4 regions of the Enterobacter cloacae complex sp. R_G8 genome follow, and region 3 is predicted to be linked to each of the others. Evidence: predicted binding sites of a transcription regulator. Region 3 holds the regulator's gene; each other region holds the start of a gene.
What was found. The regulator PurR, encoded in region 3, represses purine synthesis genes. The targets are predictions, from matches to a motif close to CANGCAAACGTTTGCNTG.
Positions count from the first base shown of each region.

Region 1: pyrC (dihydroorotase) is a predicted target of PurR. The motif match lies at 4,373-4,390, and genes of this name have one in related genera.
Region 2: purM (phosphoribosylformylglycinamidine cyclo-ligase) is a predicted target of PurR. The motif match lies at 2,746-2,763, and genes of this name have one in related genera.
Region 4: gltS (sodium/glutamate symporter) is a predicted target of PurR. The motif match lies at 5,694-5,711, and genes of this name have one in related genera.

Region 1 is NZ_CP102246.1:3,298,357-3,306,407, reverse strand. It holds gene NQ842_RS15730 (YceI family protein) at 1-223, opposite strand, end outside; gene NQ842_RS15725 (cytochrome b) at 225-791, opposite strand; gene NQ842_RS15720 (DUF2770 family protein) at 1,011-1,124, opposite strand; gene solA (N-methyl-L-tryptophan oxidase) at 1,180-2,298, opposite strand; gene bssS (biofilm formation regulator BssS) at 2,415-2,669, opposite strand; gene dinI (DNA damage-inducible protein I) at 2,942-3,187, opposite strand; gene pyrC (dihydroorotase) at 3,263-4,309, opposite strand; gene NQ842_RS15695 (lipoprotein) at 4,437-4,997, opposite strand; gene mdtH (multidrug efflux MFS transporter MdtH) at 5,118-6,326, opposite strand; gene rimJ (ribosomal protein S5-alanine N-acetyltransferase) at 6,563-7,147, shown strand; gene NQ842_RS15680 (YceH family protein) at 7,157-7,807, shown strand; gene NQ842_RS15675 (Gfo/Idh/MocA family protein) at 7,810-8,051, shown strand, end outside.
Region 2 is NZ_CP102246.1:1,520,366-1,528,416, reverse strand. It holds gene upp (uracil phosphoribosyltransferase) at 1-15, opposite strand, end outside; gene NQ842_RS07290 (6-phospho-beta-glucosidase) at 241-1,671, opposite strand; gene bglK (beta-glucoside kinase BglK) at 1,682-2,575, opposite strand; gene purM (phosphoribosylformylglycinamidine cyclo-ligase) at 2,824-3,861, shown strand; gene purN (phosphoribosylglycinamide formyltransferase) at 3,858-4,499, shown strand; gene ppk1 (polyphosphate kinase 1) at 4,705-6,765, shown strand; gene ppx (exopolyphosphatase) at 6,769-8,051, shown strand, end outside.
Region 3 is NZ_CP102246.1:3,062,344-3,070,394, forward strand. It holds gene sodB (superoxide dismutase [Fe]) at 74-655, shown strand; gene NQ842_RS14485 (MFS transporter) at 691-1,857, opposite strand; gene NQ842_RS14490 (YnhF family membrane protein) at 2,021-2,110, opposite strand; gene purR (HTH-type transcriptional repressor PurR) at 2,408-3,433, shown strand; gene punR (DNA-binding transcriptional activator PunR) at 3,451-4,362, opposite strand; gene punC (purine nucleoside transporter PunC) at 4,478-5,677, shown strand; gene cfa (cyclopropane fatty acyl phospholipid synthase) at 5,976-7,124, shown strand; gene NQ842_RS14515 (riboflavin synthase subunit alpha) at 7,156-7,797, opposite strand; gene mdtK (MdtK family multidrug efflux MATE transporter) at 8,024-8,051, shown strand, end outside.
Region 4 is NZ_CP102246.1:46,823-54,873, forward strand. It holds gene spoT (bifunctional GTP diphosphokinase/guanosine-3',5'-bis pyrophosphate 3'-pyrophosphohydrolase) at 1-1,554, shown strand, start outside; gene trmH (tRNA (guanosine(18)-2'-O)-methyltransferase TrmH) at 1,559-2,248, shown strand; gene recG (ATP-dependent DNA helicase RecG) at 2,252-4,333, shown strand; gene gltS (sodium/glutamate symporter) at 4,336-5,538, opposite strand; gene xanP (xanthine/proton symporter XanP) at 5,763-7,154, shown strand; gene NQ842_RS00275 (AsmA family protein) at 7,274-8,051, shown strand, end outside.

The DNA of each region.
Region 1 (8,051 bases), 240 kb from region 3:
TGGTCACATTGACCTTATCGGCGGCAGGATTTTTATCGTCAAAGGTGAATGTGCCGTCAAAATCCTTAAAGGTACCGTACAGCCAGCTATATCCCAGGTGCTGAATACGGAAATTGACGAAGGCATGCTGGCCTTCTTTATCAATTTTATAATCAGCCGCCACGGCCGAGCCGGTGGTGAATAACAGAGAACCCAGTGCGATACCCAGCAGGTGTTTTTTCATTTTATGCTCCAGAGTCAACTGACGAACGGCCAAGCATGCGCTTTAGCGTATCGTCTTTATCGATGAAATGGTGTTTAAGGGCGGCAAGCCCGTGCAGCACAGAGAGGATGACCACACTCCATGCCAGCCAGAGATGAACCACGCCTGCGGTATCGGCCTGAACCCCCGCGTCAGAGAGCGTGGCCGGCACCTCAAACAGGCCAAAGACGCTAATCGGCTTGCCGTCTGCAGTTGAAATGAGATAGCCGCTAATCAGAATCGCGAACAACAGGAGATAGAGGGCAATATGAGCGGCCACAGCGCTGACACGCGTCAGTTTACTGTGGGTTTTAGGCGCGGCAGGCGGCGGGGAAATATGACGCCAGATCACGCGAATAACCAATGCCATCATCAGCAGGACGCCGATGCTCTTATGCAGCTCTGGTGCCTGGTGATACCAGCCGTCGTAATAACTGAGCGTCACCATCCACAGTCCCAGTCCGAACATCGCATAAACGGTGAGGGCAACTATCCAGTGCAAAAACATGGATATTATTCCGTAGCGCTGAGAGGAGTTACGCAATTGCATCAGAATGACCATTCATGAATTAACAGAATAGTAAAAATGAACGGGAATAAATGATATTGCAACTGAAATAACTGGATATCGTTTTTTAATTTTCTTATTTCAGCGGTTTTGAAAATGATCCGCAAATGTAATTCAATGGCTTCGTCCAAGGCGCAATAAACAGCCGGAGTGAAGGTTAAATCAACCTAAAGTAATGTCAGAAATTGTCAGTAATGCCTTTCAGTAAAATACAATGTAAATAATATCAATGAGTGCCAGTAACGCCCACAATAAAATATAGAGCATAAAATGCTCACGAATGTTGTTGATAAGAAAGCTAACGATCCTGCGCATAACGTCCCGTTTTGATGTGAAGAACGGGCCCCGGACGTCCGGAGCCCGCGGCGGATTATCGGTTAAAACGCGAAAGTGAGAAGGGGGTAAGATCAAACTGCGGTGCGATACCCTGGGCAAACTGCGCGGCGATTTCACCCAGTACAGAGGCGAACTTGAAGCCATGACCGCTCAGGCCGGTGACGAGCAGCGTGTTGTCATGCCCCGGCAGGGTGTCGATGATAAAGTCTTCGTCCGGTGTATTGTCGTAGGTGCAGGCTGCACCATAAAGTAAGCCACCCACGCCCGGCAGAATATTACGCAGGAACGAGAAGGCTTCGGAGCCATCTTGCGGGTATGCACCAAACGGTTTGCGCTCTTCAGGCGAAGAGATCGCCTGCCCACCATTGTGTTTGCCGATTTTGAGCGCGTCTTTCTCAGACGGGAAGCCGTAAAACTGATCGCCGTTCGGTAACTCGCCGGTGAACGCCGGGAATTTATTCTGCGCACTGTAACGACCATCCGACTGGAACCACGAGAAGACCTTGCGCACCGGCTGAACGGGCAGGTCTGGCAACAGACGGGTGACCCAGGTCCCTGCGCTAACCAGCAGACGGGACGCTGAATATTCTCCATCCGCAGTGGTGACCGTAACGCCGTCAGCGTGATGGGTAAGGGATTCAACCGGGCAGTTGAAGAGCTGAGCGCAGCCCGCTTTTTCTGCAAGACCGATCCAGGTTTTGATGGCCGTTTCACAGTGCAGGACCCCGGAGTTGGCTTCAAACAGACCGATATAATCGTCCGGGACGGTGATCTCTGGCCAGCGGCTCATGATGCCCGCCGCGTCCAGTTTCTCAACGTCAAGGTTGAACGCTTTCGCACTCTGTTCCACGTTGGCCAGAAAATCAGAGCTCGCCGGGCCAAGGTTGATGACACCCGTGCGTTCGAAAATGCGCTCTTCGGTCAGTTTGGCCAGTTCATCCCACAGTGTCTGGGCGCGGAGCACCAGCGGAACATAGCGCTCGCCTTCACCATAGGCGTGGCGAATGAGTCGGGTGTCGCCATGATGGCTCCCCTCCGCATGCGGAGGCAGATGGGCATCGATCATCAGGACCTTCAGACCCGCTTGCGTTGCGTAATAACCTGCGGCAGAACCTACGGATCCGCTACCCATTATGATTAAGTCGTATCTCATATGCATCTCTTGAATTCACGCTTTGTTAGCAGAGTAATTAACTATGCAGGCTGATACAAGGGAGAAATAAATAAGGCACCCGACGGGTGCCTGTTGAGTGAAGAATAGGTATAAAACTAGTGCCGTTTATACTCATTTTCCTGATAGTCACCAGATTCTATTTTGGCAATACCTGCTTCTAAAATAGAAATAAACTGGCGCGCGACGTCTGTTGTAAGCCACAGCGTCTGTCCAACTTCCGCTTCTTCACGGTTGAGTTGATTCGGGGTCTGGTAGTGCAAACGCAGCATCAGCGCATCGTAGCTATCTACGGTGCTGATATCCCAGCCTACAAGCGGATGGGTCTGGATGACTTCACTATTCTTTTCCATTATAACCCCCTTAATGCGTGTTAGAAGACAACGGCTCTGAGGTTCAATGCATGTTTTTCTGAAAGCATCTTCAGTATACAAGTAATAAGGGTTCCGAAGGGAAAAATAAACAGTTGGCAACACATTTTTCTGCTTTTTAGGATTGTTCGAACAATAAAACACCATCTTGTTCACGATTTTTAAATCTGATGCCGAATTAATTTGAACTAACAGGATTTCAGGCGAAAAAAAGCCGGGGCGACCCGGCAAAAAAGAACAATGAGGGAGCAAGATTAATCTGTGATGAACCAGTCATCGGCACTTTCCCACGTTTCCTGCAGGATTTCGCTGATTCGGTCTTTATCTTCTTTCGCGCCACCGATGACGGAGAGGTTGTTTGCCGCCGCGTAACGAACCGTTACGGCGCCCGCATTTTCAGGAAAAGTGTTGTTAATACGGCGGGATAATTCACCGGCCAGCGCATCAAGTGCGCCAGCAGGCAGAACGGTTGTTTTGGCTATGGTGACTTCAATACGCATAAATGCCCCCTGTGTAATATACTGTTTATTTATACAGGCATATTATCGTTTTGACAACAAGGGGCATTGTTTTTTTTAGCGTTTTACCGTCCAGTTGACGGTTTCACCCGCCAGGAATGGGATCAGCGTGTCATCCGTCAGTGGAATGGCCTCGTCCACCTGGCTCTCTTTGCGTTCCAGCTCAATAAAGGTGTCGTTGACCGGCAGCCCGTAGAAGCGTGGTCCGTTGAGCGAGCAGAAGGCCTCGAAGTGCTGCAGGGCATTCATCTCTTCAAACACGGTCGCGTAGCTGGCGAGCGCCGTCGGGGCATTGAAACAGCCTGCGCAACCGCAGCTTGCCTCTTTGCGATGGCGTGCATGAGGGGCGGAATCCGTGCCGAGGAAGGCGCGGGAGAAGCCGCTGGCAACGAGTTCACGCAGCGCCTGCTGGTGGATGTTACGTTTCAGGATTGGCAGGCAATAGAGATGCGGACGTACACCGCCAACCAGCATGTGGTTGCGGTTAAACATCAGGTGCTGTGGCGTAATGGTGGCGGCAATCAGCTCATTGCCATCGCGGACATATTCCGCTGCATCTTTAGTGGTGATGTGTTCAAACACCACTTTAAGCGCAGGAAGGCGCTGGCGCAGCGGCTCCATCACGGTTTCGATAAAGCGGGCTTCACGGTCGAAGATATCAATCTCGGCGTGGGTCACTTCACCGTGTACCAGCAGCGGCATGCCCAGTTTCTGCATGCGCTCCAGAACCGGCATGATGGCGTCAATGCTGGTGACACCGTGGCTGGAGTTGGTGGTGGCGTTAGCCGGGTAGAGTTTCGCCGCGGTGAACACGCCTTCGTTAAAGCCGCGTTCCACTTCATTCGGATCGAGGGAGTCGGTCAGATAGCAGGTCATCAGCGGGGTGAAATTATGTCCCGCCGGCACGGCATCAAGAATTCGCTGGCGATACGCCATAGCGGCATCAACGGTGGTGACTGGTGGCACCAGGTTAGGCATGACAATCGCGCGGCCATAAATTTCGCTGGTATACGGCACGACGGTTTTCAGCATATCGCCATCACGCAGATGGATATGCCAGTCGTCAGGGCGGCGGATTTTTAGAACCTGGGGTTGTGCAGTCATGGAAGCTCCGGCTTGTCAGGAATCAGTCATAAGGATGGCTGTTTTTGCCGGACACAAATCATAAGCGGAAACGTTTTCGTTTGCACACTTTTCCGTAAAAAAAAGGGCGCTTTTGCGCCCCTTCAGGTTAATCGGTGAAAGGAATGACGATCTCTCCCGGTTTCACCTCTATTCCTTTGGCATATTTTTTCGCGAGCGCCTCACCCTTGCTCTTGTCTTCACTTAAGACATACGCAGGCTGCTGGTTAAAGTAGTTGCGCAGCGACTGGTTCAGATAGGGCATCAGAGTCTGCATAACCGGTTTCATCTTATCCGGGGAAACCTCCGCATCGACCACTTCCATCTCCTGCAGGAAAATGGCCCCTTTCTCTTTGTTAAAGACCGGCAGCGCCTTGAGCTTCAGCTTAATGTTGGCTTTCTGGTTGCCGAAGAGGGAGGTCATATCGAGATTGGCATCCCCGGCGAGGGTGACTTTATTCGGCTCTTCGCGTCCAATCTGACTGGTCAGGTTGCTGAGGACGATATGCGCATCGGCAAGCCCCGGTACACCAATGTCTTTTGAAAAGTTGTTATGTTTTTCCAGCGCCTGATTAATTTCCTGCTCACTGACGGTGTATTGCGTAAGCTGGTTACAACCTACCAGCAGGCCGCTGACAATGAATGCGGCGGCAATGACAATTTTTTTCATAGTGTTCCTCAACGAAAAATCGGCGCTACTGTCCTGTTACGCCAGTATGTCAGGGTGAAATAGCAGAAACCAGCAGAAAAAACTGATAATGACGGCGGGGGACCCCCGCCGGAGAGAGGGTTATGCGCCAGGTTCGAGCATGCCGCTCGCGCTGCGCTTCTGGCTGAATTGCCACCACAGCGCAAGGAGCGTCATAAAACCGACCACGCCGAGCATCATCCATGGCAGTTCCGGTTGACTCAACGCTTTACCTGCATCAAACAGCCAGCCGCCGCCGGCGTAGCCTAAGGCACCGCCAAAGGCCAGCCCCAGGCGACTGAACCCCATATAACTGCCGCGAGCACGCGCGTCGGCAAGCGAAGCGCTCAGCGTTTCACGTGCCGGTTCGGCAATGATCGAGCCGATATAGAATGTGCAAATCAGCGTAAATAGCTGCTGGAGTGAGTTCACCAGCCCGATGGGCATCATGCTGAGTGTCATCAGTAACAGGCCGGCCATCAGGCGATGCTCCAGGCGAAAACGTCGTTCGCTCCAGCGGGCAATCGGGTACAGCAGGGTCAGGGAAAGACAGGCTTCAATGGCGTACATCCATTTTACCGCGCCAGGCGTGCCCGCGATGTCGTTCACTATGATCGGGAGCATTAGCATTACCTGAACGGCCAGCATGTAGTAACCCGTCAGGGTCAGCACGTAAGTAACGAAGCGTTTGTCACGCAGGACGCGGCCAAGTCCTTCACGCACCGGGGCTTTGACCGTCGACAGTTTCCAGGCCGGCAGGAACAGGGCATTAAAGAGGGCGCACAGAATAAATAACACCGCGCCCGCTGCGCAGACCAGACGGAAGTCGTACTGCAGCAGCCAGCTTCCCAGCAGTGCGCCGATCACCGCTCCGGCACTGTCCTGCATCATCAGAATCGAGAAGAAGCGTCCCCGGTGCTGCGGGCGAATGAGCTTAACCACCAGCGCGGTGCGCGGTGGATCAAACAGGGTGCCGCCGATACCGGAGAGGAAGCAGGAGAACCACAGCAGCCAGGGCTCCTGAGCAATCGCCATGGTGGCGAAGCCTGCCGCGCGCAGCAGCATACCGGTTACGATCATCGGTTTGGCACCAAAGCGGTCGGCTATGGCGCCACCAAACACGCCCAGACCCTGCTGGACAAACTGGCGTAACCCCAGCGCGATACCGACCATCAGTGCCGCCCAGCCCATTTGATCGACAAAGCGGATCGAAATAAGCGGAAACACCACAAAAAAGCCGAGCACGACCAGCATGTTATCGACGAGCAGGAAATATTTACCCAGGCTCCTGGCCTGTGATACGCGGGACATTTTCCCTCCAGGGAAAACAGGATGGTGAGCACGCTAACATTCTGCGGTGTCGCCACGTTTTTTCCCACCCCTGCACGTGACAATATTTTTTTATCAAAAGAGCGCTTTGATAGAGAGTTCTCATCGAAAAATGTGAAAAGAGGTCAAAATGGTATGTCACTGTTTTCACAGACGGCACAGGCGCAGGTATAGTAAAGCTAATGGGTAAGCAGAAGTGACGGGAAGGAGTGGTATCGATGTTTGGCTATCGCAGTAATGTGCCAAAAGTGCGTCTGACAACGGACAGGCTGGTCGTTCGTCTGGTGCATGAGCGTGATGCCTGGCGTCTGGCGGATTATTACGCCGAGAATCGCCAGTTTTTAAAACCCTGGGAACCCGTTCGGGATGAGAGCCATTGCTACCCTTCCGGCTGGCAGGCGCGCCTCAGCATGATTGCCGAATTCCACAAGCAGGGTAGTGCGTTCTATTTCGCGCTGCTGGATCCGGAGGAAAAAGAGATCATCGGCATTGCCAACTTTTCCAACGTGGTGCGCGGATCGTTTCACGCCTGTTACCTCGGCTACTCCATCGGCCAGAAATGGCAAGGACAAGGGCTGATGTATGAGGCGTTAACGGTAGCGATCCGTTATATGCAGCGCACCCAACATATCCATCGCATTATGGCGAACTACATGCCGCATAATCAGCGCAGCGGTAATTTGCTGGCGCGATTAGGGTTTGAGAAAGAAGGTTACGCTAAAGATTATCTGCTGATCGACGGAGAATGGCGTGACCACGTTCTGACGGCATTAACCACCCGGGACTGGACTGCAGGCCGCTAAGGAGAAGAGATGAAATATCAGTTAAGCGCGACAGAAGCGCGTGTTATTGGCTGCTTGCTGGAAAAACAGGTCACCACGCCGGAGCAATATCCGCTCTCCGTCAATGCCGTGACGATGGCGTGTAATCAGAAAACCAACCGTGAGCCGGTGATGAATCTCGGCGAGCACGAGGTGCAGGACATTCTTGACGAGCTGGTTAAACGCCATTACCTGCGTACCGTCAGCGGTTTCGGTAACCGCGTGACCAAGTATGAGCAGCGATTTTGTAATTCAGAGTTCGGCGATCTGAAGCTGAGTGCCGCCGAGGTGGCGGTGATCACCACGCTGTTACTGCGCGGGGCGCAAACGCCGGGTGAACTGCGTACCCGGGCTTCCCGCATGCATGAGTTCGCCGATATGCAGGAGGTTGAGCAGACCCTGGATGGGCTTGCCACTCGTGACGACGGCCCTTACGTGGTGCGTCTGGCGCGTGAGCCGGGTAAACGCGAAAGCCGTTATATGCATCTCTTCAGTGGTGAAATTGATATTTCAGTTAAGTCCGTTGCAGCCGATATCACTGCTGGAGAGGACGATTTGGTTGCCCGCGTAGAGGCGCTGGAAGACGAGGTCGCCGGGCTGAAACAGCGTCTGGACGCATTGCTGGCACATTTGGGAGATTGACGGTGAAAAAATTACGCGTTGGCGTGGTGGGGCTGGGGGGAATTGCACAAAAAGCCTGGCTGCCTGTTCTGGGGGCGGCGACGGACTGGACGCTGCAAGGCGCGTGGTCGCCCACCCGTGAAAAGGCCGAGCGGATCTGCGAAACCTGGCGCATGCCGTATGCGGCATCGCTTCAGGATCTGGCTCGCGAATGCGATGCGGTGTTTGTACATACCTCTACAGCAACACATTATCAGGTGGTCAG
Region 2 (8,051 bases), 1.5 Mb from region 3:
TTCCACAATCTTCATTCTCTTTCTCCTCTGAGGTGGCGTCCGCAAAAAAATCGCGGGATTATACCGCTTTTTTCGGATTAGGCCATACCCATCTTGCTTGACGTATATCAAGCAAAGTGATTTAGAGACAAAAAACCGGAGGCGAGACTCCGGCTTGGATGCGGGGTTCTGCCGGGTGGCGCTAACGCTTGCCCGGCCTACAAATCCCGTAGGCCCGGTAAGCGCAGCGCCACCGGGCAATTATAGCTGCTCGCCGTTACTCGCAATCACCTGCTTATACCAGTCAAATGACTTTTTCTTGCTGCGGTTCAGCGTGCCGTTCCCTTCATTATCTTTATCAACAAAGATAAACCCGTAGCGTTTCTTCATCTCGCCGGTGCCGGCAGAAACGAGATCGATACAGCCCCACGGGGTGTATCCCATCAGATCCACGCCATCTTCCACCACCGCTTTCTTCATCTCGCGGATGTGCGCCGAGAGATAATCAATGCGGTACTGGTCGTTCACCGTGCCGTCCTGCTCCTGCACGTCGATGGCACCGAAGCCGTTCTCAACAATGAACAGCGGCAGCTGATAGTGATCCCAGAACCAGTTCAGGGAGTAGCGCAGGCCAACCGGGTCAATCTGCCACCCCCAGTCAGATTTCTGCACGTACGGGTTGGAGACCAGACTCTTGCTTTCATCGTAATCCAATTCCGGGTTATCTGCCGTCGCTTTGGTGGCGAAGGACATATAATAGCTAAAGCCGATGTAATCCACGCAGCCCTGCGTCAGCGCCGCTTTGTCTTCTTCGGTAATGTCCAGCGTGAAACCACGACGCGCAAAGTAGTTAAGCAGATGCTGCGGATACTTGCCGCGCACGTGAACGTCGGTGAACCAGTAGCGACGATGCATCGCGTTCATCGCCATCATGATGTCGTCAGGCGCACAGGTCAGCGGATAAATGGGGCACATGGCAATCATGCAGCCGATCTGCAGGGAAGGATTAATCTCGCGCCCGGCTTTCACCGCCAGCGCGCTGGCCACCAGCTCGTAGTGCGCGGCCTGGAACATCACCGGCTCACGGTCTTCACCCGGCGCATATTTCAGCCCGGAGTTGGTAAACGGCGCAAAATCTTCGTGGAAGTTAGCCTGGTTGTTGATCTCGTTAAAGGTCATCCAGTACTTCACTTTATGCTGATAGCGCTGGAAGACCGCTTTGGCAAAGCGGACAAAGAAGTCGATCAGCTTACGGTTGCGCCAGCCGCCGTACTCGGTGACCAGATGAAACGGCATCTCGAAATGCGACAGGGTGATAACCGGCTCAATCCCGTGTTTCAGACACTCGTCGAACAGGTCATCATAGAACTTCAGGCCTGCTTCGTTTGGCTCCAGCTCGTCCCCTTTCGGGAAAATACGCGTCCAGGCAATGGAGGTACGGAAGCATTTGAACCCCATCTCCGCAAAGAGTTTGATGTCTTCCTTATAGCGATGGTAAAAATCGATGGCTTCGTGGTTCGGGTAGTTTTTCCCAGGCAGCACGCCGTCGGTGATTTCACGCGGCACGCCGTGGGCGCCAGCGGTCATGACATCGGCGACGCTCACCCCTTTACCGCCCTCTTTCCAGCCACCTTCAAGCTGGTGCGCGGCCACCGCGCCGCCCCACATAAAACCTGCTTTAAATCCTGACATACTCTTTCCCTCATTCGATGTTGCTGATTGCTGACGGATACTGCTGTCTGAAGTGGTAAACCGCACCGACAAGACCGGCCCGGTTGCCGTGGCTGACGACATCGGCGATGTCCGCGATGCCAAACCACGCAAGATGAGTGCGAAGCAGATCCATAAATCCGGGCCGCTCCGCGATACCGCCGCCAATGAAAATGGTCTGCGGATCGAACACATTCGCCAGGTTGTAGAGCCCTGTCGCAATGCCGTTAAGAAAATCATCAACCAGGCGGCGACACACCGCGTCGCCTGCGTCATAACCATCAAAAATGGCTTCACCTGTAACGTCCTCAAGCGTCAGACCGTGAAAGTCGGCATAGCGCTTGCGAAGCGTGCGTAATGTGCAGTTTTCATTCATGGAGTGGCGGGCCACGCGCCGTGAGTCAGCCCTTTCCGTGAGCATGTAGCCGAACTCTCCGGCGCGAAAACGCGCCCCGTGAACCAGCCTGCCGTTGCAGAAAATCGCCCCGCCGATCCCGGTGCCGATGGTTAGCACCAGAAAGCTGTCCATCTCTGTTGCCTTGCCCTGCCAGCGTTCCGCCAGCAGCACGCAGTTGGCGTCATTCTCCACGGTGACCGGTAAACCCGTCTGCGTCTCAAGCCAGCCTTTCATCGCGAACTGGTCGAAGCGGCGAATGGCCCCGCCCATCGCAATAAACCCGGTATGCGGATTGACATACCCCGGCGCGCTGATGGCGATCCCCTCAAGCCCGGGATGCGCCGCCACCCAGTTCAGCATCTGCGACAGGATAGCGTCGCCATCGCTGTTCTTAATGGCGGCCTTGTCCGTCTGCAGCAGCTCGCCCTGCGCTGTCACAATCCCCATTTTTAACGCAGTGCCACCGATATCAAATGCGGCGATGTTCATGACGTTCATCCCTCCTGAATGAAACTGAAACCGGTTTCAGTTTCATGATGTTCATTCGCTAAACCGCTTGCAAGCAGATCGCCGAAACCGGTTTCATTTTCGTGAACGGAGTCAAGTTTGCGCGCCACCTGAGGTGTCACAGAAAAAAAGATCCTCGCGCCGAGAATAGGCTCGCAAACGTTTGCCTGGACTGTTAGAATTGCGCCGATTTTTCTTACTAGCTATGCAATCGCGTGGGGACTTGAGCCGTGACCAACAAAACTTCTCTCAGCTACAAAGATGCCGGTGTTGATATTGACGCAGGTAATGCGCTGGTTGACCGAATCAAAGGTGTGGTGAAAAAAACCCGCCGCCCGGAAGTGATGGGTGGTCTGGGTGGCTTCGGCGCACTGTGCGCGCTGCCGCAAAAATATCGTGAACCTGTTCTGGTCTCGGGTACTGACGGTGTAGGCACAAAACTGCGCCTGGCGATGGATTTAAAACGTCACGACACGATCGGTATCGATCTGGTCGCGATGTGTGTAAACGACCTGGTGGTACAAGGCGCTGAGCCGCTGTTCTTCCTCGACTACTACGCGACCGGCAAACTGGACGTGGATACCGCAGCCAGCGTGATCAACGGTATCGCCGAAGGCTGTCTGCAGTCTGGCTGCGCGCTGGTTGGCGGTGAAACCGCGGAAATGCCTGGCATGTATCACGGCGAAGATTATGACGTCGCAGGCTTCTGCGTGGGTGTGGTAGAAAAATCAGAAATTATCGACGGCAGTAAAGTGGCTGATGGTGATGTGCTGATTGCGCTGGCCTCCAGCGGCCCGCACTCTAACGGCTACTCGCTGGTGCGTAAAATCCTCGAAGTAAGCGGTTGCGACCCACAAACCACTGAGCTTGAAGGTAAACCTCTGGCTGACCATCTGCTGGCACCGACCCGCATCTACGTGAAAAACGTGCTGGAGCTGATTGAGAGCGTTGACGTTCACGCCATTGCCCACCTGACCGGTGGCGGCTTCTGGGAAAACATTCCGCGCGTACTGCCGGACAACACCCAGGCGGTAATCGACGAATCCTCATGGCAGTGGCCAGCAGTCTTTAACTGGCTGCAAACCGCGGGCAACGTCAGTTCTCACGAAATGTATCGCACCTTTAACTGTGGCGTGGGTATGGTGATCGCCCTGCCCGCGAGCGAAGCGGATAAAGCCGTTAAGCTGCTGACGGACAAAGGTGAAAACGCGTGGAAAATCGGTATTATCAAAGCTTCCGATTCCGAACAGCGTGTGGTCATTGAATGAAAAACATCGTGGTGCTCATTTCCGGTAACGGAAGCAATTTGCAGGCCATCATTGACGCCTGCAAACAGAAGAAAATCAATGGCACCATTCGGGCAGTATTCAGCAACAAGGCCGACGCGTTCGGCCTCGAGCGCGCCCGGGAAGCAAACATTCCCGCGCACGCGCTGGAAGCCAGCCAGTTCGCCGGCCGTGAAGCCTTTGACCGCGAGCTGGTTCAGGAGATTGATGCCTACGCGCCGGACGTTGTGGTGCTGGCGGGCTATATGCGCATCCTGAGCCCGGCGTTTGTCGGGCACTACGCCGGGCGTCTGCTGAATATCCACCCTTCGCTTCTGCCAAAATATCCCGGCCTGCACACCCATCGTCAGGTGCTGGAAAACGGCGATGAGGAGCACGGGACTTCGGTGCATTTCGTGACCGATGAGCTGGACGGCGGACCGGTGATCCTGCAGGCGAAAGTCCCGGTCTTTGACGGCGACACCGAAGACGATGTCACCGAACGCGTGCAGAGCCAGGAACATGCCATTTATCCGCTGGTGGTCAGCTGGTTTGTCGACGGGCGTCTGGCGATGCGCGACGGTGCCGCCTGGCTGGACGGCGTGCAGCTTCCACCGCAGGGTTATGCGGCCGAAGAGTAGCGTGTGATGTCGGGTGGCGCTGCGTTTACCCGACTTCCTCACCGCAGTCTCAGACACGCCTCTTCTCCAACCCTCTAAAATCCTCAACAAAAAAAATAACTGTCATACTTTTCTGGCACTGTTGGACATATCGTGGAAATGCTCGCCATAATAAGGACGAGACGGATTTACCACGTCCTGTGATTGAACTGGAGTGTGAGCTGTAATGGGTCAGGAAAAGTTATATATCGAGAAAGAGCTAAGCTGGTTAGCATTCAACGAACGCGTACTCCAGGAAGCGGCAGACAAAAGCAACCCGCTTATCGAGCGCATGCGCTTTTTGGGCATTTATTCCAACAACCTTGATGAGTTCTACAAGGTTCGCTTTGCCGAACTGAAACGGCGGATCATCATCAGCGAAGAGCAGGGCTTAAACTCTCACTCGCGCCATCTGTTAGGCAAAATTCAGTCCCGCGTGTTGAAAGCCGATCAGGAATTTGACGGCCTGTATAACGAGTTGCTGCTGGAGATGGCACGCAATCAAATCTTCCTGATTAACGAACGTCAGCTCTCCGTTAACCAACAAAACTGGCTGCGCCACTACTTTAAACAGTATCTGCGTCAGCACATCACCCCTATTCTGATCAACCGCGAAACCGATCTGGTGCAGTTCCTGAAAGATGACTACACCTACCTGGCGGTGGAAATTATTCGCGGTGAATCCATCCGTTACGCGCTGCTGGAGATCCCGTCCGACAAGGTGCCACGCTTTGTGAACCTGCCGCCGGAAACCCCGCGCAGACGCAAGCCGATGATCCTGCTGGATAACATCCTGCGTTACTGCCTGGACGATATCTTCAAAGGCTTCTTCGATTACGATGCGTTGAACGCCTATTCGATGAAGATGACCCGTGACGCCGAATATGACCTGGTGCATGAGATGGAAGCCAGCCTGATGGAGCTGATGTCCTCCAGCCTCAAGCAGCGTCTGACGGCCGAACCGGTGCGCTTTGTCTATCAGCGTGATATGCCAGACGCGATGGTGGAAATGCTGCGCGACAAGCTGACTATCTCGCGCTATGACTCCATCGTGCCGGGCGGTCGTTACCATAACTTTAAAGACTTTATTGGCTTCCCGAACGTCGGCAAAGCCAATCTGGTGAACAAACCGCTGCCGCGCCTGCGCCACCTGTGGTTCGATAAGTTCCGTAACGGTTTCGACGCCATCCGCGAACGCGACGTCCTGCTCTACTATCCGTACCACACGTTTGAACACGTGCTGGAGCTGCTGCGTCAGGCCTCCTTTGACCCGAGCGTGCTGGCAATCAAAATCAATATCTACCGCGTGGCCAAAGACTCCCGCATCATCGACGCGATGATCCACGCCGCGCACAACGGCAAAAAAGTGACCGTGGTGGTTGAGCTGCAGGCACGTTTCGACGAAGAGGCCAACATTCACTGGGCGCGCCGCCTGACCGAAGCGGGCGTGCACGTCATCTTCTCTGCGCCTGGCCTGAAAATTCACGCCAAGCTGTTCCTGATCTCCCGTAAAGAGGGTGACGACGTGGTGCGCTATGCCCACATCGGTACCGGGAACTTTAACGAGAAAACCGCACGAATTTATACCGACTACTCGCTGCTGACCGCCGACGCGCGCATCACCAACGAGGTGCGCCGGGTGTTCAACTTTATTGAGAACCCGTACCGCCCGGTGAGCTTCGATTATCTGCTGGTGTCACCGCAGAACTCGCGCCGCCTGCTGTACGATATGATCGACAAAGAGATCGCCAACGCCCAGAAAGGGTTGTCCTCCGGCATCACGCTGAAGCTCAACAATCTGGTCGACAAAGGACTGGTGGACAGACTGTATGCCGCGTCCAGCTCTGGCGTTCCGGTCAATCTGCTGATCCGCGGCATGTGTTCCCTGATCCCTGAACTGGAAGGCATCAGCGACAATATTCGCGTCATCAGCATTGTTGACCGCTACCTTGAGCACGATCGCGTCTATATTTTCGATAATGCGGGAGATAAACAGGTCTATCTCTCTTCTGCGGACTGGATGACACGCAATATTGACTACCGAATTGAAGTCGCGGCGCCGCTGCTGGATCCGCGTCTGAAACAGCAGATCCTCGACATTATCGAGATTCTGTTCAGCGACACGGTGAAAGCACGCTATATCGACAAAGAACTCAGTAACCGCTATGTACCGCGCGGCAACCGCCGCAAAGTGCGGTCACAACTGGCGATTTACGACTATATCAAATCACTCGAGCAACCCGATTAACCTATGCCGATAAATGATAAGACCCCACGACCTCAGGAATTCGCCGCGGTCGATCTTGGTTCTAACAGTTTCCACATGGTCATCGCCCGTGAGGTGGATGGCGCGCTGCAGATCATCGGTCGTCTGAAGCAGCGCGTACACCTGGCAGATGGTCTTGATGAACGCAGCATGCTCAGCGAAGAGGCGATGGAGCGCGGCTTAAACTGCCTGTCGCTGTTTGCTGAACGCCTGCAGGGCTTCTCGCCTTCCAGCGTCTGCATTGTGGGCACGCATACCCTGCGCCAGGCGCTGAATGCCCCTGAATTCCTCAAGCGTGCGGAAAAAGTGATCCCCTACCCCATTGAGATCATCTCCGGTAACGAAGAGGCGCGTCTGATTTTTATGGGCGTTGAGCACACGCAGCCGGAAAAAGGCCGCAAGCTGGTGATTGATATCGGCGGCGGCTCCACAGAGCTGGTCATTGGCGAAGACTTTGAACCGCGTCTGGTGGAGAGCCGCCGTATGGGCTGCGTCAGTTTTGCGCAGATGTATTTCCCGGGCGGCGCGATCTCCCGGGAAAACTTCCAGCGGGCGCGCATGGCCGCCGTTCAAAAGCTGGAAAATCTGGCCTGGCAGTACCGGATCCAGGGCTGGAACGTCGCGCTGGGGGCGTCGGGGACCATCAAAGCGGCCCATGAAGTGCTGCTGGCGATGGGTGAAAAAGACGGTTTTATCACCCCCGAGCGCCTGACGTTGCTGACTGAAGAGGTGCTGAAACATAAAAGTTTCGACGCCTTAAGCCTGCCGGGTCTTTCCGACGAGCGAAAAGCGGTGTTTGTACCGGGGCTGGCTATCCTGTGCGGCGTATTTGATGCGCTGGCCATCAAGGAGCTGCGTCTCTCTGACGGTGCGCTGCGTGAAGGCGTACTGTATGAGATGGAAGGCCGCTTCCGCCATCAGGATATTCGCAGCCGCACCGCGCAAAGCCTGGCAAACCAGTACAACATCGACCGCGAACAGGCGAAGCGGGTGCTGGAAACGACCGTACAGATGTACGATCAGTGGCAGGAGCAAAATCCGAAGCTTGCTCATCCGCAGCTTGCCGCCCTGCTGAAATGGGCCGCGATGCTGCACGAAGTGGGGCTGAACATCAACCACAGCGGCATGCACCGCCATTCCGCCTATATTCTGCAAAACAGCGATTTGCCGGGCTTCAACCAGGAGCAGCAAACCATGATGGCCACACTGGTGCGCTATCACCGCAAAGCCATTAAGCTCGACGATCTGCCGCGCTTCACGCTGTTCAA
Region 3 (8,051 bases):
CTTTCAATTTGCTATCCTGTCCTTGTTGTCTGTGTGGTTATTGGCAACGCAAAATACAATAAGGAGAGAAGCAATGTCGTTCGAATTACCTGCACTACCGTATGCAAAAGACGCCCTGGCACCGCACATTTCTGCGGAAACCCTGGAATATCATTACGGCAAACATCACCAGACCTATGTCACCAACCTCAACAACCTGATCAAGGGCACCGATTTTGAAGGCAAAACGCTGGAAGAGATCGTCCGCAGTTCAGACGGTGGCGTATTCAACAACGCTGCTCAGGTGTGGAACCACACTTTCTACTGGCACTGCCTGGCGCCAAATGCGGGCGGCGAGCCGACCGGTGAACTGGCTGCTGCGATTAACGCCGCCTTTGGCAGCTTTGCGGAGTTCAAAGCGAAATTTACCGATGCCGCAATCAAAAACTTCGGTTCTGGCTGGACATGGCTGGTAAAAGAGGCCGATGGCAAACTGGCTATCGTCTCCACGTCTAACGCGGGTACACCACTGACCACCAGCGCGACTCCGCTGATGACCGTGGATGTCTGGGAACACGCGTACTACATTGATTACCGTAACGCGCGTCCTAACTACCTGGAGCACTTCTGGGCACTGGTTAACTGGGACTTTGTGGCGAAGAACTTCGCCGCGTAAGAGAGACGCAGAAGGGTTTCCCCTTCTGCGTTTTTTTATTCGGCAGCACAGGCCGCTTCAGGCTGTTTACGACCCGACATCATCACTAGCAGCAGGCCAAGCGCGGCAATAATGGCCCCCATCACCGGCACAAAGCTGTATCCCAGACCACCCGAAATCACAGCACCACCCGCTGCGGCACCGAGCGCATTGCCCAGATTGAACGCACCAATATTCACTGACGAGGAGAGGCCCGGCGCCTCATGCGCGACGCGCATTACGCGCATCTGCAGCGGCGGAACCACGGCAAAGGTGGCCGCCCCCCAGACGACCATCGCAATGGCCGCGCCAACTTCATTACGCGCCAGCCACGGGATGGCAACCATGATGACAATCAGCAGGGTCAGAAAACCCTTCAGCGTTCCGCTCACGGAGCGGTCAGCAAATTTCCCGCCCAGATAGTTACCAATCGAGAAGCCCACGCCAATCAGCACCAGCATCGCGGTGATAAAGATCGGCGTCGCGTGAGTGATGTCATGCAGCACCGGCGAAATATAGGTGTAAAGGGTAAACATCGCCCCGGCACCCAGCACGGTAGTAAGCAGCGCCGAGAGCACCTGCGGGCGCATCAGTACCGACAGCTCTTTACGTACCTCAGGCCGCTCACCAGCGCTGCCTTTCGGCAGGGAGAAGAACAACGCCACCATCGCGACAACGCCCAGTACGGCGGTTGCCAGGAACGACATACGCCAGCCAATGACCTCTCCCAGCCAGGTCGCCGCAGGAACACCGCCAATGTTGGCGATGGTCAGGCCCATAAACATGGTTGCCACGGCACTCGCCTGCTTGTGTTTGGGCACCACGCTTGCGGCAACCACCGACCCCAGCCCAAAGAAGGCACCGTGGTTAAGGCTGGTCAGAATGCGGGACAGCATCAGTGTGGTGTAATCCGGCGAAATGGCGGAGAGCACATTGCCGAGGGTAAAGATAGCCATCAGGAAAATCAGCGCGTTACGGCGAGCGCGGTGGGAAAGCAACAGCGTCATCAGCGGAGCACCAACCATTACGCCAATGGCATAGGCGCTGATTAACATCCCGGCTGCAGGGATAGAGACGTCCACACCGCGGGCGATAACCGGTAAGAGCCCCATAGGGGAGAATTCAGTAGTGCCAATCCCAAAAGCGCCAATCGCCAGGGCCAGCAGGGGAAAATTGATTTTCATGCGTCAACTCCGGATGCCGTGTCAGGTCGTGACACAGAACAAAGAAGGCGAAAGCATGACATTAATCACAAAAAATGAGAAGTTAACAAATTGGCAAAAGATTTTTGCCGGAGATGTAACAATCAGGGGAAGCGGGAGAGAGCGAACGCCCCCTCCGCGTAAATCAGTGCAGTGCAGCCGTCAGACCCGCGGCAACAATCAGCGCCAGCACAATAATGGTGGTGAACAGCGAAAACTTCAGATCGGAACTCATCAATTTTTCTCCTTTTAATCCCCCCACGAAAAGTGAGCTTGCTCATTTTTACACAATTTACGTCAAAAATCTTCCCGGATTTAAACGGATAACCACTTTAGCTCTTCCCCTTTTCATCAAGATAGGACAAAATTCCACGCTAAATTTATTAGCGTACCGGCCATTGACCCCCTCCTGACGTCCCGTGTCGTTTTCCTGGCGTGCCGCAATTCAAGATTGCGTGATAAGGGTGAGAGAAGGCAAACGTTTACCTTCAAGGTTTTCAGGAGTTTAGGATATGGTCTGGAGTGACATTTAATGGCAACAATTAAAGACGTAGCAAAACGCGCAAACGTTTCCACTACAACCGTATCACATGTAATTAACAAAACCCGCTTCGTGGCGGAAGAGACGCGCAACGCCGTCTGGGCGGCAATCAAAGAGCTGCACTACTCGCCGAGTGCCGTTGCGCGCAGTCTTAAAGTTAATCACACCAAATCTATTGGTTTGCTGGCGACCAGCAGTGAAGCGGCCTATTTTGCCGAAATCATCGAAGCGGTTGAGAAAAACTGCTTCCAGAAAGGCTATACCCTGATCCTCGGCAACGCGTGGAACAACATTGAAAAACAGCGCGCCTATCTGTCGATGATGGCGCAAAAACGCGTGGATGGCCTGCTGGTGATGTGCTCCGAGTATCCGGAGTCCGTGCTTTCCATGCTGGAAGAGTATCGTCATATCCCAATGGTGGTGATGGACTGGGGCGAAGCGCGCGCCGACTTTACCGACTCCGTCATCGATAACGCCTTTGAAGGCGGTTATATGGCGGGCCGCTATCTGATTGAACGCGGTCACCGTGAAATTGGCGTGATCCCGGGGCCGCTTGAGCGCAACACCGGTGCTGGCCGTCTGGCCGGATTTATGAAGGCGATGGAAGAAGCGCTGATCACCGTGCCGGAAAACTGGATCGTGCAGGGCGACTTTGAGCCGGAATCGGGCTACCGCGCCATGCAGCAGATCGTTTCCCAGCCGCATCGTCCAACGGCGGTGTTCTGCGGCGGGGATATCATGGCGATGGGGGCCCTGTGTGCGGCCGATGAGCTGGGCCTGCGCGTGCCGCAGGATATTTCCGTGATCGGCTATGACAACGTGCGCAACGCGCGCTTCTTTACCCCAGCGCTGACCACCATTCACCAGCCGAAAGACTCCCTGGGTGAAACGGCCTTCAATATGCTGATGGACAGGATCGTCAACAAACGTGAAGAGTCGCAGTCGATTGAAGTCCACCCGCGTCTTATCGAACGCCGTTCCGTTGCGGATGGTCCGTTCCGCGACTACCGTCGTTAATCACTGTACGGAGCCAGTTACGCTGGCTCCCGTAACCATTCCCGGTTAAGCGTTTCGCTGTCTCCCAGGTAATCCAGTAACCACGCCATGGCGGGCGACACGTCATTTTGTTGCCACGTCAGGCAGCAGGCTGCATCCGGGAACGGATTCTCCAGCGTCAGTTCGACCCATTCACCGGTATCGATTCTCGGCTTAGCGAAATGCACGGGCACCATCGCGACACACAGCCCGGCACTGAGGCAGGTCGCGGAGGACTCCCAGTCCGGCGCCACCACCCGCCGCTGATTATCCAGAAGCCAGGTAATACGTTTTGGCAACGAGCGCGAGGTATCTTCCAGCACCAGCGACGGCCAGTTGCGCAGCGTGTCGTCACTCAGCGGCCCCTCCATGGCAGCCAGGGGATGATCGCTTGCCACCACACATTTCCAGCTCAACATGCCCATATCACGAAACGCATAGCGTCCCCCGACGGGGATCGCCTGGGTCGCCCCAATCGCCATCTCTGCCCTGCCGTCCGCCAGCGCGTCCCAGACGCCGTTGAACACCTCCTGCGAGACGCGAAGTTCAACGTCTGAAAAATGACGATAGAAATCCACAATCATCTGCCGGGTGCGCTCGGGTTTGACGATGTTATCCACGGCAATGGAGAGATGCCCGCGCCAGCCGTTGGCGATCTGCTGACACTGTTCACGGGTGATCTGCATTTTTTTGATAACAGAACGCCCTTCTTTCAAAAACCACGCCCCTGCCGGCGTTAATTCCACATCGCGATGACGTCGTTCAAACAGCGGCACAGCCAGCCACTCTTCGAGCTGACGTACCGTGTAGCTTATCGCGGAGGGAACGCGGTGTAGCTCCTGTGCGGCACCGCTGAAACTGCCGTTTCGTGCGACAGCATCGACAACTTCAAGAGAATAATCTGACCACATTTTCTGCCTGCAAAAAATTTGAATGCACTAGCCAAATATTAGCGTTTCACAACCCGCTTTGCACTCCCTACACTCTGCGCCAGTGTCTACCTGCCTCCTCAAGGAGAATAAAACAATGCAACCCAGGAATGGATTTTTAGTCTGGCTCGGCGGTTTGAGCGTGCTGGGCTTTTTGGCCACCGATATGTACCTGCCCGCGTTTGCGGCGATGCAGGCAGATTTACAAACCCCTGCTGCGGCCATCAGCGCCAGCCTGAGTTTGTTCCTCGCGGGCTTTGCCATTGCACAGTTGCTCTGGGGCCCGCTCTCCGATCGCTTTGGGCGTAAACCGGTGCTGTTACTGGGCCTGGGCATTTTTGCCGTCGGCTGTCTGGGAATGTTATGGGTACGCGATGCGACCTGGCTGCTGGTGCTGCGCTTTGTGCAAGCCGTCGGCGTCTGTGCGGCAGCGGTGACCTGGCAGGCCCTTGTTACCGACTACTACCCGGCCAACCGCACCAACCGCATTTTCGCCACCATTATGCCCCTGGTAGGGCTTTCACCTGCCCTCGCTCCCCTGCTGGGCAGCTGGATCCTGGTGCATTTCGAGTGGCAGGCTATCTTCGCCACGCTGTTTGCCATCACGCTGGTACTGATGCTGCCGGCGTTTGCCCTCAAGCCCGCGCATAAAAAAGAGGCGCATGCCGACGCCAAACCGATCACGTTCCTCTCCCTGCTGAGCGCCAAAGCGTATCGTGGTAATGTCCTGGTCTATGCCGCCTGCTCGGCGAGCTTCTTCGCCTGGCTCACTGGCTCGCCGTTTATTCTGCACGATATGGGATACAGCCCGGCCGCCATTGGCCTGAGCTATGTCCCGCAGACCATCGCCTTCCTGCTGGGCGGATACGGCTGCCGTGCGGCACTGCAGAAATGGGAAGGCCAGCAGATGCTGCCATGGCTGCTGGTGCTCTTTGCTCTGAGTGTGATCGCCACCTGGGCTGTCGGTTTTATTCCGGGCGTCGGCCTGGTAGAGATATTGATTCCGTTCTGCGTGATGGCAGTGGCTAACGGCGCCATTTACCCTATCGTGGTGGCACAGGCGTTACGTCCTTTCCCGCAGGCGACAGGTCGTGCCGCTGCCCTGCAAAATACCCTGCAGCTGGGTCTGTGCTTCCTGGCAAGCCTGGTGGTTTCAGCGCTGATTGCCACGCCGCTGTTGACCACCACCAGCGTGATGCTGGCGACTGTTGTGCTGGCCGTGATGGGATATCGCGTGCAATCAGCCGCACAACGTGAGCTTGATAGCCCCACGCAGCCGGAAACGTCGCATGCGTAGTCACTGCGGAAAATATGTGACATTTCAGTGATTAGGTTGCTAAGAATTTTCTATTGAATCACCAAATTTTGAGGCCTATACTAAATTTGGTTCGATTAAATACGATAAATATTAAGTGTTAACGGGAGCCGGAGTGCTCCCGTTTTACCATGGAAGGCATTTCGGCAAGGGATATCTCCCTTCCTCTGTTCTACGTCGGATACTAGCCTCGCGGTATTTACCGTGAGATTTCTCACAAACCATAAAAAGCGTCTACGCTGTTTGAAGGTTCTGATCACAGTAAGGTGATGGAGAAGCTATGAGTTCATCGTGTATAGAAGAAGTCAGCGTTCCGGACGATAACTGGTCCCGGATCGTCAGTGAACTGTTAGGTCGTGCAGGCATCACTATCAACGGATCTTCACCCTCCGATCCGCAGGTCAAACATCCCGATTTTTTTAAACGCGTGCTGCGCGAGGGATCGTTAGGGCTGGGCGAAAGCTATATGGATGGCTGGTGGGATTGCGAGCGGCTGGATATTTTCTTTGCCAGCGTGTTGCGCGCCGGTCTGGAGAACCAGCTCCCCCGCAATATCAAAGATACGTTGCGCGTCGCTTCCGCCCGTTTGTTCAATCTGCAAAGTAAAAAACGGGCGTGGATAGTGGGTAAAGAGCACTACGATCTCGGTAACGATTTGTTCAGCCGCATGCTGGATCCCTTCATGCAATACTCCTGCGCCTACTGGAAAGAGGCGACCACCCTTGAAGCGGCCCAGCAGGATAAGCTGCGGCTGATTAGCGAGAAGCTACAGTTACAGCCCGGTATGCGCGTTCTGGATATTGGCTGTGGCTGGGGCGGTCTGGCGTATTTTATGGCGAAGCATTATGGCGTCAGCGTGGTCGGCGTCACCATTTCAGCCGAGCAGCAAAAAATGGCCCGGGAACGCTGTCAGGGTCTGGACGTCGATATCCGTCTTCAGGACTATCGCGACCTCAACGAACAGTTTGATCGCATTGTTTCCGTGGGCATGTTTGAGCACGTCGGGCCGAAAAATTACGACACCTATTTTGAGGTGGTGGATCGTAATTTAAAACCGGACGGCATCTTCCTGCTGCACACCATAGGCTCTAAGCGCACGGACAATAACGTTGACCCGTGGATCAATAAATACATCTTTCCGAATGGCTGTTTGCCTTCAGTCCGCCAGATTGCCAACGCCAGTGAAGGCCATTTCATCATGGAAGACTGGCATAACTTCGGCGCGGATTACGACACGACCCTGATGGCCTGGCATGAGCGTTTCCAGCAAGCGTGGCCTGAGATTGCAGACAACTATTCTGAACGATTTAAACGCATGTTCAGCTATTATCTGAATGCCTGCGCCGGTGCGTTCCGGGCGCGTGATATTCAGCTCTGGCAGGTGGTCTTTAGTCGCGGGATTGAACACGGTTTGCGTGTACCGCGATAAAAAATAACCCCGGATTGCCGGGGTTATTTTTTTATTCTTCTTCCGTGGCCTTTATTATGGCCGCCTCTTTTGCCGCCAGCACGCGCTCCACGGTATCCACGACTGCCTGGGTTTGCGGATCGATCTCAATATTCACACGCTGCCCCAGTTTTTTCGCGCCCAGCGTCGTACGCTGCAGCGTTTCCGGAATTAAATGCACGCAAAAACGCGTCGGCGTCACTTCTCCGACCGTCAGGCTAATCCCATCAATACCAATAAACCCTTTATACAGGATGTATTTCATCAATGCCGGATCCTGCACTTTAAACCAGATTTGACGATTATTTTCAGAGGTGACAATTTTCGCCACTTCGGCGGTGGTCATGATATGGCCCGACATCAGATGACCACCAATTTCATCGCTGAACTTCGCCGCACGCTCTACGTTTAAGGTATCGCCCACCACCAGTTCGCCCAGATTGGTGATACGCAGCGTCTCTTTCATCAAATCAAAGCTAATCTGATTGCCGTTAATTTCGGTCACCGTCAGGCAGCAACCGTTATGCGCAATCGAGGCACCGGTTTCGATGCCATCCAGCATATATTCCGGCAGCTCAACAACGTGGGTACGGAAATTAGGTTTTTCATCAATGGACACCACTTTGGCGGTGCCCTGCACAATACCAGTAAACATGCTTACAACTCCTGTTTTTTCCGGACGGTGGTGACACCGTTTAATCCCACCACAATAACAGTTGGAAATACAGGTTGCCAGAGGAGCGCATTTTCTGGCGATTTTTTCACTAGATAATTAGTTAAAGCCCGCTACAATAGCTGGCACCCCCTCTGCTTTTTCTTCTTGCTGCCTGTTATGGCGGCTTTTTTAGTCTCTCAAATAACAACAATACAAAGGTGTTCACGTGCAGAAGTACATGAATGAAGCGCGGC
Region 4 (8,051 bases), 1.9 Mb from region 3:
GAAGCGTTGTACCCGAACCGCTATCGCGTCATTAAAGAGGTGGTGAAAGCCGCCCGCGGTAACCGTAAAGAGATGATTCAAAAGATCCTCTCGGAAATTGAAGGACGTTTACAGGAAGCGGGCATTCCCTGCCGCGTGAGCGGTCGCGAAAAACACCTGTACTCCATTTACTGCAAAATGGTGCTCAAAGAGCAGCGTTTTCACTCGATCATGGATATTTACGCGTTCCGCGTGATCGTCCACGACGCCGACACCTGCTATCGCGTGCTGGGGCAGATGCACAGCCTCTATAAGCCGCGTCCAGGACGCATGAAAGATTACATCGCTATTCCAAAAGCGAACGGCTATCAATCTTTGCATACCTCGATGATCGGCCCGCACGGCGTCCCTGTTGAAGTGCAGATCCGCACCGAAGACATGGACCAGATGGCGGAGATGGGTGTCGCCGCACACTGGGCCTATAAAGAGCACGGTGGTGAAAGCAGCACCACGGCACAAATCCGCGCCCAGCGCTGGATGCAGAGCCTGCTGGAGCTGCAGCAGAGTGCGGGTAGCTCGTTTGAATTTATCGAGAGCGTAAAATCCGATCTCTTCCCGGATGAGATTTACGTTTTCACGCCTGAAGGGCGTATTGTCGAACTGCCTGCGGGCGCGACCCCGGTCGACTTCGCGTATGCCGTGCATACCGATATCGGCCACGCCTGCGTAGGCGCGCGCGTAGACAGACAACCTTATCCGCTGTCTCAACCGCTCGCCAGCGGTCAGACAGTCGAAATCATCACCGCTCCGGGCGCACGTCCAAACGCGGCCTGGCTGAACTTTGTTGTGAGCTCCAAAGCCCGCGCCAAAATCCGCCAGCTGCTGAAGAACCTCAAGCGTGATGACTCCGTCAGCCTGGGGCGTCGTCTGCTCAACCACGCGTTGGGCGGCAGCCGTAAGCTGGCAGAAATCCCACCAGAACATATCCAGCGTGAACTCGACCGGATGAAGCTCACCTCTCTGGACGATCTGCTGGCGGAAATTGGTCTGGGTAACGCGATGAGCGTCGTGGTGGCCAAAAACCTGCAGCAGGGCGAAGCAATCCCTTCCGCACCTGGCGCATCCGGCCACGCGCATCTGCCGATCAAAGGCGCGGACGGGGTGCTTATCACCTTTGCGAAGTGTTGCCGTCCAATTCCTGGCGATCCGATTATTGCGCACGTCAGCCCGGGCAAAGGGCTGGTTATCCACCATGAATCCTGTCGTAACATCCGCGGCTATCAAAAAGAGGCGGAGAAGTTTATGGCGGTCGAGTGGGATAAAGAGACGGCGCAGGAATTTATCACCGAAATTAAGGTGGATATGTTCAACCACCAGGGTGCCCTGGCGAACCTGACGGCAGCGATCAACACGGCCTCTTCCAACATTCAGAGCCTGAACACGGAAGAAAAAGATGGCCGCGTATACAGCGCCTTTATTCGTCTGACCGCCCGCGACCGCGTGCATCTGGCAAATATTATGCGCAAGATCCGCGTCATGCCGGACGTCATTAAAGTCACCCGAAACCGAAACTAGTTTTATGAATGCACAACGTTATGCACGTATCTGCGAAATGCTCGCCAGGCGTCAGCCTGATCTGACGGTCTGCATGGAGCAGGTCCATAAACCTCATAACGTCTCTGCCATTGTCCGTACCGCAGATGCCGTCGGCGTGCATGAAGTGCACGCCGTCTGGCCGGGTACCCGCATGCGTACCATGGCGTCGACAGCCGCAGGCAGTAACAGCTGGGTGTCCGTCAAAACCCATCAGACCATCGGCGAAGCCGTATCGCACCTGAAAGGTCGCGGTATGCAAGTTCTTGCCACCAACCTGTCTGCCAAAGCGGTTGATTTTCGCGAGATCGACTACACCCGCCCGACCTGTATTTTGATGGGTCAGGAGAAAACCGGGATCACGCAGGAAGCGCTGGATCTGGCGGATCAGGACATTATCATCCCCATGATCGGCATGGTGCAGTCCCTGAATGTTTCTGTGGCCTCCGCGCTCATTCTGTATGAAGCGCAGCGCCAGCGTCAGAACGCCGGGATGTACGAGCGCAGCAACAGCATGCTGCCGGAAGACGAACAACAGCGCCTGCTGTTTGAAGGCGGTTATCCGGTGCTGGCTCGTGTTGCGAAGCAGAAAAAATTGCCTTACCCCCACGTCAACGCGCAGGGCGAAATCGAAGCCGATGCCGGGTGGTGGGCCACCATGCAGTACGCAGGGTAACCGATGAAAGGCCGCCTGCTGGATGCCATCCCGCTCAATAGCCTGACGGGCGTGGGCGCGGCGCAAAGCAGTAAACTGGGCAAAATTGGCCTGCACACCGTGCAGGATCTCCTGCTGCACCTCCCCCTGCGTTATGAAGACCGCACGCAACTTTATAAGATTGGCGATCTGCTGCCTGCGATTTACGCCACCGTTGAAGGTGAGGTGCTGAACTGTAACATCACCTTTGGCGGACGCCGGATGATGACCTGTCAAATCAGCGACGGTACCGGCATTCTCACCATGCGCTTTTTCAACTTCAACGCGGCGATGAAAAACAGCCTTGCGACAGGCCGCCGGGTGCTGGCATATGGCGAAGCCAAACGCGGAAAATACGGCGCCGAGATGATCCACCCGGAGTACCGCGTACAGGGCGATCTCAGCACGCCGGAGCTGCAGGAGACGCTCACTCCGGTCTACCCGACAACGGAAGGTATCAAGCAGGCGACGCTGCGTAAGCTCACCGATCAGGCCCTGGAGTTACTCGATACCTGCGCCATCACCGAGCTGCTGCCACCTGAGCTGGCGCAGGGGATGATGAGCCTGCCGGAAGCGCTGCGTACGCTGCATCGCCCGCCGCCCACGCTGCAGCTCAGCGATTTAGAAAGCGGCAAGCATCCCGCCCAACGGCGTCTTATCCTTGAGGAGTTACTGGCGCATAACCTGAGCATGCTGGCGCTGCGCGCCGGTGCGCAGCGTTTTCATGCCCAGCCCTTAAGCCCGCGTGATGAACTCAAGGATAAGCTGCTGGCCTCCCTGCCGTTTAAACCTACCGGTGCCCAGGCGCGCGTCACCGCCGAGATCGAGCGCGATATGGCGCTTGATGTCCCCATGATGCGCCTGGTGCAGGGCGATGTAGGTTCCGGTAAAACGCTGGTTGCCGCCCTGGCAGCCCTGCGCGCCATTGCCCACGGTAAGCAGGTGGCGCTGATGGCGCCGACAGAACTGCTGGCGGAGCAGCACGCGAATAACTTCCGCGCCTGGTTCGCCCCGCTGGGCATTGAGGTGGGCTGGCTTGCCGGAAAACAAAAGGGCAAAGCGCGTCTTGCGCAACAGGACGCCATCGCTCGCGGTGAGGTGCAGATGATTGTCGGCACCCACGCCATCTTCCAGGAGCAGGTGCAGTTTAACGGCCTCGCACTGGTGATCATCGACGAACAGCACCGCTTTGGCGTGCATCAGCGCCTGGCGCTGTGGGAAAAAGGGCTACAGCAGGGCTTCCATCCGCACCAGCTGATCATGACCGCCACGCCTATTCCGCGAACCCTGGCGATGACCGCCTACGCCGATCTGGACACCTCCACCATTGACGAGTTGCCGCCGGGCCGTACGCCGGTCACAACGGTGGCCATCCCGGACACCCGTCGCAGCGACATCATCGACCGCGTGCGTAACGCCTGCACCCATGAAGGGCGCCAGGCTTATTGGGTCTGCACGCTGATTGAGGAATCTGACCTGCTTGAAGCGCAGGCCGCAGAAGCTACGTGGGAAGAGCTAAAGCTGGCGCTGCCGGAACTGAAGGTGGGCCTGGTACACGGGCGCATGAAGCCCGCAGAAAAACAGGCCGTCATGCAATCCTTCAAACAGGGTGAGCTGCATTTGCTGGTCGCCACAACGGTGATTGAAGTGGGCGTGGATGTGCCAAACTCCAGCCTGATGATCATCGAAAACCCGGAGCGGCTGGGGCTTGCGCAGTTGCATCAGTTGCGTGGCCGCGTGGGCCGTGGTGCGGTGGCCTCCCACTGCGTCCTGCTTTACAAAGCCCCTCTCTCAAAAACCGCGCAGATGCGGTTGCAGGTGTTGCGCGACAGCAACGACGGATTCGTCATTGCGCAAAAAGATCTGGAGATCCGTGGCCCGGGCGAGCTCCTGGGCACACGTCAGACGGGGAACGCTGAATTCAAGGTGGCGGATTTGCTGCGCGATCAGGCGATGATCCCCGAAGTTCAGCGCCTTGCACGCCATATTCATGAACGCTACCCCGAACAGGCGGCAGCGTTAATTGAACGCTGGATGCCGGAAACTGAGCGCTACTCCAACGCCTGATCTCAGGCAAACATCGGCAGCATCAGGTACAGCTTGATCACCAGCGCGTTGACGATATCAATAAAGAACGCCCCCACCATCGGTACCACCAGAAACGCCATATGCGAAGGCCCGAAACGTTCGGTGATCGCCTGCATATTGGCGATTGCCGTTGGCGTGGCGCCCAGTCCAAATCCACAGTGCCCCGCTGCCAGCACCGCGGCATCGTAGTTTTTGCCCATCATGCGCCAGGTGACGAACATGGCATAGAGCGCCATAAACAGCGCCTGTACCGCCAGAATCGCCACCATCGGCAGCGCCAGCGACGCCAGCTCCCACAGTTTGAGGCTCATCAGGGCCATCGCCAGAAACAGCGACAGACAGACGTTACCCAGCACCGAAACAGCGCGTTCAAACACGCGATAGAAGCCCATCAGGGCCAGACCGTTACTGAGGATCACCCCGATAAACAGCACGCAAACAAAAGTCGGCAGCTCAAAGGCCGTGCCCGCCAGCCATTGCGCAACCGCTTTACCCAGCGTCAGACAGATGGCGATCATAGCAATCGTTTCAATCATCACCAGGGAGGTGATGGTGCGCCCCACGTCCGGCTTTTCAAATGCGGTGGGCACCAGTTCATCATCCGGTCTGCCATCCGGCGTGGTGGAGTGCTTCACCAGATAGCGCGCCACCGGCCCGCCAATCAACCCGCCCAGCACCAGACCAAAGGTGGCGCAGGCCATCGCCACTTCCGTTGCGTTTTCAAAGCCATAGCGTTCGATGAACAGCTTACTCCATGCCGCCCCGGTACCATGCCCGCCAGACAGGGTGATGGATCCGGCCAGCAGGCCCATTAGCGGATCCAGCCCCAGCAGCGTCGCCATACCGATGCCAATGGCGTTTTGCATCAGCAACAGTCCGACGACCACAATCAGGAACACGCCGAGTACTTTGCCCCCTGACCGCAGGCTTGCCAGGTTGGCATTCAGGCCGATGGTGGCGAAGAAGGCCAGCATGAGTGGATCTTTCAGGGACATATCAAAATCGATTTCCCAGCCCATGCTTTTTTTCAGCACCAGCAGGGCCAGCGCCACCAGCAACCCACCGGCAACAGGTTCAGGAATGGTGTATTTTTTCAGAAAGGAAACGCTGTGTACCAGCTTGCGACCAAGCAGTAAAACCAGCGTTGCGGCAACAAGGGTCGACAACGTATCGAGATGAATCATAGGAGGCTCCTTATATGCGCGTGTTCCATACACACGCGGCGTAATCCTGGCCGGTTTGCGCTCGTCATGAGCCACCGGCGCAAAAAGTGTAATTTTTTTTCGCTGTGGGTTGTAGAAAACCTGCTCACAGCGGCAGATTTTCTCCTCTTTTTTTGCTGGCAATCGTTTGCTTTTACCAGATGGTCAGATAAAATGCCCGCTTTTCCACCGTGGGATTACCGTCGATGTCCGTTAACAGCATAGAGTCTCCTGATGCGCAACCGATTGCGCAGAAGCAAAATAGCGAACTGATTTACCGTCTTGAAGACCGCCCACCGCTTCCGCAGACGCTCTTCGCTGCCTGCCAGCATCTTCTGGCCATGTTTGTTGCGGTGATCACCCCGGCGCTGTTGATCTGTCAGGCGCTTGGTTTACCGGCTCAGGATACGCAGCACATCATCAGCATGTCCCTCTTCGCCTCTGGCGTGGCCTCGATTATTCAAATTAAAGCGTGGGGTCCGGTGGGCTCGGGTTTGCTGTCGATTCAGGGCACCAGTTTCAACTTTGTGGCACCGCTGATCATGGGCGGTACGGCACTGAAAACCGGCGGAGCGGATGTCCCGACCATGATGGCGGCGTTGTTCGGCACGCTGATGCTGGCCAGCTGCACGGAGATGGTGATCTCCCGCGTTCTGCACCTGGCTCGCCGCGTCATTACCCCGCTGGTCTCGGGCGTAGTGGTGATGATTATCGGTCTGTCGCTGATCCAGGTGGGGCTGACCTCCATCGGCGGGGGTTATGCCGCGATGAGCGACCACACCTTTGGCGCACCGAAAAACCTGCTGCTGGCTGGTGTGGTACTGGCCATCATTATCCTGCTCAACCGTCAGCGTAACCCGTACCTGCGCGTGGCCTCGCTGGTGATCGCCATGGCGGCCGGTTACCTGCTGGCGTGGGCGCTGGGCATGCTGCCGGAAAACACCGCGCCAACCAACAGCGCGCTGATCACCGTTCCAACGCCACTGTACTACGGCCTGGGCATTGACTGGGGTCTGCTGCTGCCGCTGATGCTGGTCTTTATGATCACCTCCCTGGAGACCATCGGCGATATCACCGCCACCTCCGACGTCTCTGAGCAGCCAGTGTCCGGCCCGCTGTACATGAAGCGCCTGAAAGGCGGCGTACTGGCGAACGGCCTGAACTCGTTTGTCTCCGCCGTATTCAATACCTTCCCGAACTCCTGCTTCGGGCAGAACAACGGCGTGATCCAGCTGACCGGCGTGGCCAGCCGCTACGTTGGGTTTGTGGTGGCACTGATGCTGATCGTCCTTGGCCTGTTCCCGGCGGTGAGTGGCTTTGTGCAGCACATCCCTGAGCCGGTACTGGGCGGTGCAACGCTGGTGATGTTCGGTACCATTGCGGCCTCGGGCGTGCGCATCGTCTCCCGCGAGCCGCTGAACCGCCGCGCGATCATGATTATTGCCCTGTCGCTGGCCGTGGGTCTGGGTGTTTCTCAGCAGCCGCTGATCCTGCAGTTTGCGCCGGACTGGGTGAAAAACCTGCTCTCTTCCGGCATCGCCGCTGGCGGCATCACCGCTATCGTACTGAACCTCGTTTTCCCGCCTGAGAAAAACTGATCGTCCTCACGGCAGGCTGTCAATGCCTGCCGTGACATCTCTTTACACCATTCCCGCCTTGAGGATTGCGCATAAATCGTGCATAACTCCTTTATGTGCGTTTCGCGGGATGGAAGACCATGAAATTTATTGGAAAGCTGCTCGTCTATCTTCTGGTAGCCCTGCTCCTTGTGCTGCTGGCACTTTATATTCTGCTCCAGACCCGCTGGGGTGCGTCACAGGTCAGCAGTTGGGTCACGGTGAACACCGATTACGAACTCAGTTTCGACCTGATGGACCACCGCTTTTCGTCGCCTTCCCACATCCTTCTGGAAAACGTCACCTTTGGCCGTGACGGCCAGCCCGCCACCCTGGTGGCTAAAAAAGTCGATATTGGTCTTGGCAGCCGACAGCTCACCGATCCGCTGCATATGGACACCATCACCCTGGTCGATGGCACGCTGAATCTCTCTCCGCAGACCGCCCCGCTGCCCTTCCAGGCAGACCGTCTGCAGCTGAACAACATGGCCTTTAACAGCCCCAACACGGAGTGGGATTTAAGCGCGCAAAAAGTGACGGGCGGTGTCAGCCCGTGGCAGCCAGAAGCGGGTAACGTGCTGGGTAAAAACGCACAGATCCAGATGAGTGCGGGTTCGCTCACCCTGAACGGCGTACCGGCCACCAACGTGCTGATCCAGGGCCAGCTCAACGGCAAGGAGGTGGTGCTGAACACCATCGGCGCCGATATGGCGCGCGGCTCACTCACCGGCTCCGCCCTGCGCAACGCTGATGGAAGCTGGATCATCGACACCATGCGCCTGAATGAGATCCGCCTGCAGAGCGATAAATCGCTGCTGGATTTCTTTGCGCCGCTCAACACGATCCCCTCTTTGCAGATTGGCCGCCTGGAGGTCACCG